DNA from 3 places in the Rhizobium sp. R339 genome. Region 2 is predicted to be linked to each of the others. Evidence: predicted binding sites of a transcription regulator. Region 2 holds the regulator's gene; each other region holds the start of a gene.

Region 1 (3,273 bases), on a different contig from region 2:
CAGGAGGAACATCGGGCTTCGCAGAACGCCCGACTTCAGTTTTTGATCGTAGGCATTTGCCAGCACGAAGCCGCTCAGGCAAAAGAAGAAATCCACGGCTAGATAGGCGTAGGAAGCAAGGCCGAATCCAAAGGTCTGGCTGGCATGCAAAAGAACCACCGACAGCGCAGCTATTCCCCGAAGCTCGTCGAGAAAGACAAAGTGGTCCTTCACCTCGTTTCCCCGGCTGGCGAGGTACGAGGCATCGTTAGCACCAAGGTCCGTTGTTTCGTAGAATGCCGAACGGGCTAAATCATCGGCCACAGCCTATTGTCCACTCTTGCTCAGGTTTCGGTCAGCCGAGACGTGTCGCATGATTCCTACTCTTCCTTGAAAGGTCCGCGCGACCTTTTCTCCCTTGAGTTGATAGTACCCACGGAGGCTGAATTAATTATCGCAACGGGCGCTAAAGTTTTAATATTGTTGAGGGATCCCGCTGCTGGCAGCAGGACCGTGTCGACAAATCGGGGTCAATGCCCGCCATTGCAGCGCTAAATCGCGCGATAATGGAAAAACCGGAGCAATCCGCTTTGGCCATTCCCACACATCGTCACGACCAATCGAACGCGGCTCACACAGCTGGACGAATCGCTTGCGTTGCACCTAAGCCGCCAGCGCCCGCAACGGATGCAGCGTGCCGTCGCTGTAGACGAAGCGGCCGGCGCGGAAGGTGGCGCGGATGCGGTTGATGTCGCCGGGTTCGACCGCCACGAGATCGGCACGCTGGCCGATGGCGATTTCGCCGCGATCCTGAAGGCCGGCCGAACGGGCGGCATTGCCGGTCGCCATGGCGACGGCGGCGGGCAGGCCGCCTTTCACCATCTCCGCAAGCTTGAAGATGCCGGGCACGAAGGCGGCCGGATGATAATCGGCGGCGATGACGCTGAGCAGGCCGGCCCTAGCGGCATCGAGCGCGCTGAGATTGCCCGACATCGACTGGCCGCGCAACGCGTTCGGCGCGCCCATCAGCGTCCAGAGGCCGCGGCGGCGCGCCTCTTCGGCGGCGGGCGCGGTCACCGGAAACTCGCTGATGGTGACGCCGAGATCGTGCATTTCGGCAACCTTCTCGACGCTGTCGTCATCATGCGAGGCCAGCGACAGCTTGTGCTTCAGCGACAGCGCGACGATCTCCTTTAGCTTCGCCTCGATTTCGGGGTTATTGCGCATAGCGATGCGTTTGGCGACGATCTCGGCCGCCATTTCCTCGGAGATGGCGCGGCGCTCGGAAATGCTGAGGATGTAGCTCTGCAGGTTGTTGTACTGGCCCTGGCCCGGCGTGTGATCGGTCAGCGAAACCATGTCGATCTGATCGGCGTTCAGCAAACGCTCAAGCGCCGGAGCGGCACCGACATTGGTGATTTCGTAGCGAGCGTGGACGCGGTGGTCGATCAGGAGATCGTCGCGCAACCGATTGATGCCCTCGATCACCGCCGATGTCGTCTCCAGCGAGCGGACGTGGCCGTAGACGCTTTCGGTCGCGAAGGAGACGGCGGCAAATGCCGTCGTGACGCCGGCGGCGGCAAGCTTCTTGTCGAGTTCGTGAATGCCGAAATCGATCGGCATCGTCGCATTCGGCCGCGGCGCGATCTCGCGCTCGATCATGTCGCCGTGCAGATCGACGAAACCTGGCATCAGCAGCCGCCCGCCGCCATCGATGACGGCACCGGCAACCGGTTCCGGCCGGATCTCGGCGATGGCGCCATCCTCGACACGCACGGAACCTTCACCCACCACCTCGTTTGGCAGAACGAGCGTAAAATTGCTGAGCCACATGGGCTTTCTCCTGACCGATCCGATGATTGACAAGCCCCAGCGGATAGAACCGCTCCATGACATTCGTATGAAAAAAGTAAGCGCTATTCTCTCAATGCGGAAACGTCATGGGCTCAACTGCCAAACCGCCCGAAGACCGCCTCATCCGCTATCGAATTTTGTGCCTGTTCAAGGCTGCCCATTGCAGCAGCACGATCGTCTTGGTGTCAAAGATCTCACCGGTTTCGATCATCCGGGTCGCCTCGTCCAGCGGAATCTCCAGAACCTCGATATCCTCGTGCTCCTCATCCAGGCCCCCGCCTTCGGCGACGCGATCGGCAGTGTCGATGAGCGCTGCGAAGAAATGGACGACTTCGGTGATGGCGCCGGGCGCGGTATAGGATTTGAAGAGGAAACGGGCATCGCGCAGCAGATAACCGGTCTCCTCCATCGCCTCGCGACGGATCGCCTGTTCGGGATGGTCGTCGTCAAGAAGGCCGGCCGGCACCTCGATCATCCATGCGGGATCGCCGTTCAGATGAACGGCGAGACGGAACTGGCGCACGAGAACGACGAGATCGCGTTTCGGATCATAGAGCAGGATGCAGGCGGCCGGCGTGCGGTGGTAGACCTCCCGCTTCAGTCGCTGGGTCGCGCCCTTGCGGTCGATGTAGTCGAGCAGATAGCTGCTCAGCCGCGTCCACCCATTCGACAGGATCTCCTCGCCGACGATCTTCACCCGTGATTTCGGCTGCATCATACCGTGTCCTTGCGAAGCCAGACCTTGTTGTCGTGCACGGCCGCGCCGCCATAAGGCGCGACCGGATCGGCGCCGGTCAGGACGTTGATGCCCTCGCCGTCGATATGCGCCTTGTTCGGCCAGAGACCCTCGGCGATCAGCACGCCCGGCTTCACTTCAGTCGTGATGCGGGCGTGGATGCGCAGAGCGCCGCGGCCGTTGCCGATGCGGACGAGATCACCATGAACGATGCCATTGGCTTCGGCATCGACAGGATTGATCATCACCTCGGGACGGCCTTCCTTCTGACGCGAGGTCTTGGTCTCGGAGAAGCTCGAATTCAGGAAATTGCGCGCCGGCGATGTGGCGAGACGGAAGGGATGCTCGGGATCGGCCACTTCGATGACATCGACCTGATCGGGAAAAGCGGGCAGCTCGGCATGCGGCCCAAGCACGCCGATCGCAGCCGGCGGCTTATTCGGCGCCGGCTGGTTGATCCAGTCCGGCCGGAAATGAAACTTGCCGTCCGGATGGGCGAAGCCGTTCAGGAAATGCGCCTCCTCGAAAGCCGGCTGGCGATCGAACCATTTGTGTTCGAGGAAGTGGTCGTAGTCCGGCAGGTCGCTCGATTTCAGGATGCGGTCGATCATTTCGCGGGCGGTGAAACCGAAACCCGGGCGATCGGCGACGCCGAGGCGTTTTGCCAGTTCCTCGATGACGAAGAGATTGGTGCGCACGGTCGG
Region 2 (3,273 bases):
GAGCCCTGCTCGGCGCTCGATCCGATCGCCACTGCCAAGGTCGAGGAGCTGATCCACGAGCTGCGCGAAAACTACACGATCGTCATCGTCACGCACTCCATGCAGCAGGCGGCCCGTGTTTCGCAGCGCACCGCCATGTTCCACCTCGGCAACCTCGTCGAGGAAAACGACACCGACAAGATGTTCACCAATCCGGACGATCCGCGCACCCAGGACTACATCATGGGCCGCTTCGGCTGATTCTGGCGACACGACGTCTTCCCGTTATTCGAGGATAAAGCCCATGGCATCGACACATATTTTTTCTGCCTATGATGATGATCTGAAGTTCCTGTCCAGGCGGATTTCCGAAATGGGCGGCCTGGCCGAGCAGATGGTCAGCGAATCCGTACGCGCGCTCGTCAATGGCGATACTGCGCTCGCCCAGAAGGTCATTTCGGACGACGTGATCCTCGATCACATGGAACGCGAGATCGGCGACAAGGCGATCGTCACCATCGCCCGCCGTCAGCCGATGGCATCGGACCTGCGCGAGATCATGGGTTCGATCCGGATCGCCGCCGATCTCGAACGCGTCGGCGATCTCGGCAAAAACACCGCCAAGCGCGTCATCGCCGTGCAGGCGACCGGCGTTCCCCGCAAGCTCGCCCGCGGTCTCGAGCATCTCTCAGAACTCGCGCTCGTGCAGCTCAAGGAAGTGCTCGACGTCTACACGACGCGCGCTGCCGACAAGGCCAAGTCGATCCGCGAACGCGACAACGAGATCGACGCCATGTACACCTCGCTGTTCCGCGAACTCCTGACCTACATGATGGAAGATCCGCGCAACATCACCAGCTGCACGCATCTTCTCTTCTGCGCCAAGAACATCGAGCGTATCGGCGACCACGCCACCAACATCGCCGAGACGATCTATTACATGGCGACCGGCGCACAGCCGGAAGGCGACCGTCCGAAGGACGACAGCGCCAACACCGTCGGCGCGGTCACGGAATAACCGTTCCGGGCCAGCCAGTTGCGCGCCCGCGCGGGCGCGCAGCGAGGTCACAGCCAATTCTGATTTTGCGCAGGATCCCGTGCTTAAATCGTCTTCGGTTTAAGGATCGTGCGCGAGGAGACCGAGACGCATGATCCCGAGAGTTGCAGTTGTTGAAGATGAAGAAGCCCTCAGCGTGCTTCTTCGTTACAATCTCGAAGCGGAAGGCTTCGAGGTCGATACCATCCTTCGCGGCGACGAAGCCGAGATCCGGCTCCAGGAGCGCACGCCCGATCTTCTCATCCTCGACTGGATGCTGCCCGGCGTCTCCGGCATCGAGCTCTGCCGGCGCCTGCGCATGCGGCCGGAAACCGAGCGTCTGCCGATCATCATGCTGACGGCGCGCGGCGAAGAGAGCGAGCGCGTCCGCGGGCTGTCGACCGGCGCCGACGATTACGTCGTCAAGCCGTTTTCGACCCCCGAGCTCGTCGCCCGCGTCAAGGCCATGCTGCGCCGCGCCCGGCCGGAGGTTCTGTCAACGGTACTGAAATGCGGCGATATCGAGCTCGACCGTGAAACGCACCGCGTCCATCGCAAGAGCCGCGAAGTCCGCCTCGGCCCCACCGAATTCCGCCTGCTGGAATTCCTGATGTCGTCGCCAGGCCGGGTCTTCTCCCGTTCGCAGCTTCTGGACGGCGTCTGGGGCCACGACATCTATGTCGACGAACGCACCGTCGACGTCCATGTCGGCCGCCTGCGCAAGGCGCTGAACTTCTCCAACATGCAGGACGTCATCCGCACCGTCCGCGGCGCCGGCTATTCGATGGAAGCGTGAGGCTAAAAGCCTAAGCTTCCGCCGCGATCGCCCTGCACATCTCCCGGACCACCGCCACATCCGTCTTGTTGCTGCTCTTCGCCTCGAAGCCGAAGGCGACGGCGCGGGGGTCGGCGCTTTCGATGGGTGAACTGCAGGAGCCATGGACCTCGCGGGCGCCGGTTGCCTGCAAGATAGCACCGACATTCGCGGGGCGGATGCCGCTGCCGGGCATGATGGATATGCGGCCGGCCGCCCTTGCCGAAAGGCGTTTCAGCGTTTCCAGGCCGTCTGGAGCCTTCAGCGCGCAGCCGGAGGTGAGGATGCGTTCGCAGCCGAGCTCGACCGCCTGTTCCAGCGCCTCATCGGCATCCGGCACCAGATCGAAGGCACGATGCAGCGTCGAGCCGAGGCCCATCGCATGCGCCTTCAGGCGGTGGATCAGCGGCATGTCGAGCGTACCGTCCGGCCGGTTGGCGCCGATGACGACACCGGCGAGGCCGGCGGCGCGCACGGCATCGATGTCGAGCATCATCGCCTCCTCGTCCGTCCTGCCGAAGATGAAGGGGCCGGCATGCGGGCGGATCATTGCGTAGACGGGGATGGGCGCTCTGGCAGCGATCAGCATCAGGCTCGGCAGCGGCGTCAAGCCGCCGAGTTCCAGCGCCGAGCAAAGCTCGATGCGGCCGGCGCCGCCTTCGATGGCGGCGGCCAAGCCCTCGGCGCTGTCGACGCAGACCTCAAGCAAAATCGTCATGCTGCACTCTCCCTGGCGCCCTCCTCCGCCTGCCGCATGGCTTGCGAGAGAGATTGCGACGTAATTCTTGCCGCCGCCTCGATGATGACGGCGCAGGCATCGGCGGCGGCTTTGCGGTGGTTGAAGGCGACGTGATAGGACATCGGCAAATGCTCGTCGAGATCGACGATGCGCACCTTGTCGGCGATCGGCATGGCGCTGACGCGGCCGAGGAAGGAGACGTAGCCGTGATTGGCGACGAGATCGACGATCACGGGCAGTGAATCCGCCGCGGTGATATCCTGGCTACGAAAGCGCCGGTTCGGTGCGCGTTCGTCGCTGAAAGCCATGGCCGCGTGGCCGAGGCCGGTGCGCGGGCTCGGCATGCAGATCGCATGGCCGGCGACGAGATCGGCAACCGTCATTTCCGTGCTTTGCGGCGGCGCGATCACCACCATGTCGGTCCGCAGCAGCTCGCGATGCCGGAAGCTCTCCAGCCCGAAGACAGAATCCAGGATCGCGACATCGATGCGGCCGCTTTTCAGCGCCTCGCGCAGATCGTCGGCAGTCATCGAGACCAGCGAGATAGTATTGTTGCTGCGCCGAGCGTTCCACTCCGACACCAGCGACCCAAGGCAGCGCGCGACCCAGCTTTCCGAACCGGTCGGGATGATCGAGCCGATGCGCAGCGACCGGGCCGTGCGCCGATACCGTTCGTCGGCCGAAGCCTTCAGATCGTCCCACGCC
Region 3 (3,273 bases), on a different contig from region 2:
AATAAGGCATATCGCCGTCGCGCCATTCGAGCGGCTGCGGCGCGCCGGCGCCAATCTGATCTGGATTCACCTTTGTCATGGAAAAAGCCGATAATCCTGCGCCGGCGTCCGGTCAATCTTCTTGCGACCTGCTGATCGTCGGCGGCGGCATCATGGGCCTCTGGGCGGCCATCCATGCCGAGCGCCGTGGCATCGGTACCCTTCTCGCCGATGCCGGCAGGCTGGGCGGGGGTGCGAGCGGCGGCCTGCTCGGCGCGCTGATGCCGCATATGCCGGACCGCTGGTCTGAGAAGAAGCAGTTCCAGTTCGATGCGCTGGTCTCGCTCGAAGCCGAAATCACAGCACTCGAAGCCGAGACCGGCCTTTCCGCCGGTTACAGCAGGTCCGGGCGGCTGATCCCGCTGCCGAAGCCGCATCTCAACCGTATAGCCCGCGGCCACTCAGAGGATGCCGAGCGCCACTGGCAGGCAGGTGAGCGCCGGTTTCATTGGCATGTGCTGGAAAAGCCGCCGGTTGACGGCTGGGTCGAGGCCTCTGCCGGCGAGAGCGGCTTCGTGCATGACACGCTTGCCGGCCGCGTCGCCCCCCGGTCGCTGATTTCAGCGCTCGTCGCCTTACTGCAACGGGCAAAACATGTGCGCATCATGGAAAATGCTGAAGTCGCCGATCTCGATCCGGACCGTGGCACGGCGGAGATCGGCGGCGAAACCATCACCTTCGGCCGCTGCATCCTGGCTGCGGGCCATCGATCCTTTCCTCAGCTGCAGGACCTGACATCAGGGCTGAAGCAGCCGCTCGGCCAGCCGGTGAAGGGGCAGGCGGCGCTGTTGAAGGCGGAGATCGACCCGGCGCTGCCGACGATCTTTCTCGACGGGCTCTATGTCGTCGCGCATGAAGGCGGGCACGCGGCGATCGGCAGCACCAGCGAAAACCGCTTCGGTGATCCCATGTCGACCGATGCCCAGCTCGACGCGCTGATCGAGGCGGCGCGCGCCATCGTACCTGATCTTCGCAGCGCGCCGGTCGTCGAACGCTGGGCGGGGCTTCGCCCGAAGGCGATCGACCGTGATCCGATGATCGGCCGCCATCCGGATCATCCCCGGCTCGTCGCGTTGACCGGCGGCTTCAAGGTCAGCTTCGGTCTTGCCCATCGGCTGGCGGAGGCGGCGGTTTGTATCGCAGGCGATACGGATTGCGGATTTTCGCTGCCGGAAAGCTTTGCGATTTCAAGACATATCGCCGTGGCTTCACGTTAAACGTGAATTCCGTGCGGCTGCGTTTCGTTATTCTGTCATGCAAATCACCTATCTGCTTGCGCATCGGCAGCGCCTGACGTCACCGGCGCTCACTTCCTTGATGGAGGAAATCGCATGCGCTATGCCATTTGCTTCACGCCCCCGGCGAGCGACCCTTTGTCGCTCGTGGCCGCCAACTGGCTTGGCCGAAACGTGTTTTCAGGCGAGATGGTGGAGCCGCCGGCCGTTCGCGGTCTCGGCATTCACGAGATCGCATTCCACACCGCCGTACCGCGGCGCTATGGTTTCCACGGCGTTCTGAAGGCGCCGTTCCACCTGTCTCCCGACATGCCGGAATCGCAACTCCTGCGCGATCTGATGCGTTTTTCCGGAACCGTTCTTCCCTTCCGATTGCCGTGCCTGGAAATCGCCCGGCTCGGCAATTTCTATAGCCTGCTGCCGAGCGCTGCCTGCGAGCAGATCCAGTATCTGGCTTCGGCGATCGTGCAGGAATTCGACCGTTTCCGCGTGCCGCTCAGCGAAGCGGAGATCGAGCGGAGCGATCCGGACGGTCTGTCGGCCGCGCAGTTCGCCAATCTTCACCGCTGGGGCAACCCCTATGTGATGGATGAGTTCCGTTTCCACATGCCGGTGACGGGCCCGGTCAATGCACTCGACATGCCGCGCATCGCGCCGGCGCTGCGGGCGATCTTCGGGCCGGTGCTCGGCGAGCCGGTGATGGTCTCCAACGTCGCGCTGATGATCGAAGAGGGCACGGGCGGGCCGTTCCGCGTTCACTCGCTGCATCCGATGGGCAAGGTCAGCGCGCGCAAGATCGCCTGAGCAGGCGGCAGCTAAATGATTGTGCCGGAAGGATAAATTTCACTGCGCAGTTTCCGTCTCGACATTCCGGCTGCGGATGATACCGTTCCCCGTCTTTTCAGAAGGTGATTTAATGGTATCTGAGACCTATCCGCGCAATCTCGTCGGCTACGGGCGCCAGACGCCCGATCCGAAGTGGCCTGATGAGGCGCGCATCGCCGTGCAGTTCGTCATCAATTACGAGGAGGGCGGCGAAAGCTCGATCCTCGATGGCGATCCGGCATCCGAATGCCTGCTGTCGGAGATCGTCGGTGCGGCGGCTTGGCCGGGGCAGCGCAACCTCAATATGGAATCGATCTACGAATATGGTTCGCGCGCCGGTTTTTGGCGGCTCTGGCGGATGTTTACCGATCTCAAGGTGCAGGCGACCGTCTATGGCGTGACGCTGGCCATGGCGCGCAATCCGGAAGCCGTTGCGGCGATGAAGGAAGCCGGCTGGGAGATCGCCAGCCACGGCTATCGCTGGCTGGAATACAAGGATTTTTCCGAGGATCTGGAGCGCAAGCACATTCTCGAAGCCGTGCGCCTGCACACCGAACTCACCGGCGAGCGGCCCTACGGCCTGTATCAGGGCAAACCATCGGACAATACGCTGCGGCTGGTGCAGGAGGAGGGCGGTTTCCTCTACTCCTCCGATTCCTATGCCGACGACCTGCCTTTCTGGGTGAAGGGCGTCGACGGAAAACCTTTCCTGATCATTCCCTATACGCTCGAAACCAACGACATGCGTTTCGCGACACCGCAGGGTTTCAATACCGGCGATCAGTTCTTCACCTATCTGAAGGATGCCTTCGATACGCTCTATGAGGAAGGCAAGAACGGCAGCCCGAAAATGATGTCGGTCGGTTTGCATTGCCGCCTCGTCGGGCGTCCGGGCCGGGCAGCGGCGCTGAAGCGGTTCATCGAATATGTGCAGAAGCACGACAAGGTCTGGATTCCGCGCCGTATCGAGATCGCGGAGCACTGGCACAAGCATCATCAGCCGGACGCGCTCTGATGCTGCCGCGCGAGGATTTTGTTTCCCGCTTCGGCGGCGTCTTCGAACATTCGCCCTTCATCGCCGAACGCGCCTATGACGCCGGCAGCGTGAAGGAGCCGTTGACGGCATCAACCGTGCATGCGGCCCTTGCCGCTGCCTTCCGCGCCGCAAGCCTGG

The links. The regulator PhoB, encoded in region 2, activates phosphate uptake and scavenging genes when phosphate is short. The targets are predictions, from matches to a motif close to TGTCATNNANCTGTCAT.
Region 1: a site for PhoB is predicted at 1,869-1,885, ahead of ATY76_RS23195 (alpha-D-ribose 1-methylphosphonate 5-triphosphate diphosphatase). Genes of this name have one in related genera too.
Region 3: a site for PhoB is predicted at 1,279-1,295, ahead of ATY76_RS01260 (DUF1045 domain-containing protein). Genes of this name have one in related genera too.

The regions. Positions count from the first base shown of each region.
Region 1 covers NZ_LOKV01000024.1:86,724-89,996, reverse strand. The annotation lists gene ATY76_RS23200 (acyltransferase) at 1-303, opposite strand, end outside; gene ATY76_RS23195 (alpha-D-ribose 1-methylphosphonate 5-triphosphate diphosphatase) at 643-1,812, opposite strand; gene ATY76_RS23190 (NUDIX domain-containing protein) at 1,961-2,551, opposite strand; gene ATY76_RS23185 (molybdopterin oxidoreductase family protein) at 2,548-3,273, opposite strand, start outside.
Region 2 covers NZ_LOKV01000023.1:434,283-437,555, reverse strand. The annotation lists gene pstB (phosphate ABC transporter ATP-binding protein PstB) at 1-240, shown strand, start outside; gene phoU (phosphate signaling complex protein PhoU) at 284-997, shown strand; gene phoB (phosphate regulon transcriptional regulator PhoB) at 1,128-1,811, shown strand; gene ATY76_RS21415 (copper homeostasis protein CutC) at 1,822-2,547, opposite strand; gene ATY76_RS21410 (LysR family transcriptional regulator) at 2,544-3,273, opposite strand, start outside.
Region 3 covers NZ_LOKV01000001.1:271,172-274,444, forward strand. The annotation lists gene mnmD (tRNA (5-methylaminomethyl-2-thiouridine)(34)-methyltransferase MnmD) at 1-79, opposite strand, end outside; gene ATY76_RS01255 (FAD-binding oxidoreductase) at 78-1,256, shown strand; gene ATY76_RS01260 (DUF1045 domain-containing protein) at 1,371-2,078, shown strand; gene puuE (allantoinase PuuE) at 2,191-3,114, shown strand; gene uraD (2-oxo-4-hydroxy-4-carboxy-5-ureidoimidazoline decarboxylase) at 3,114-3,273, shown strand, end outside.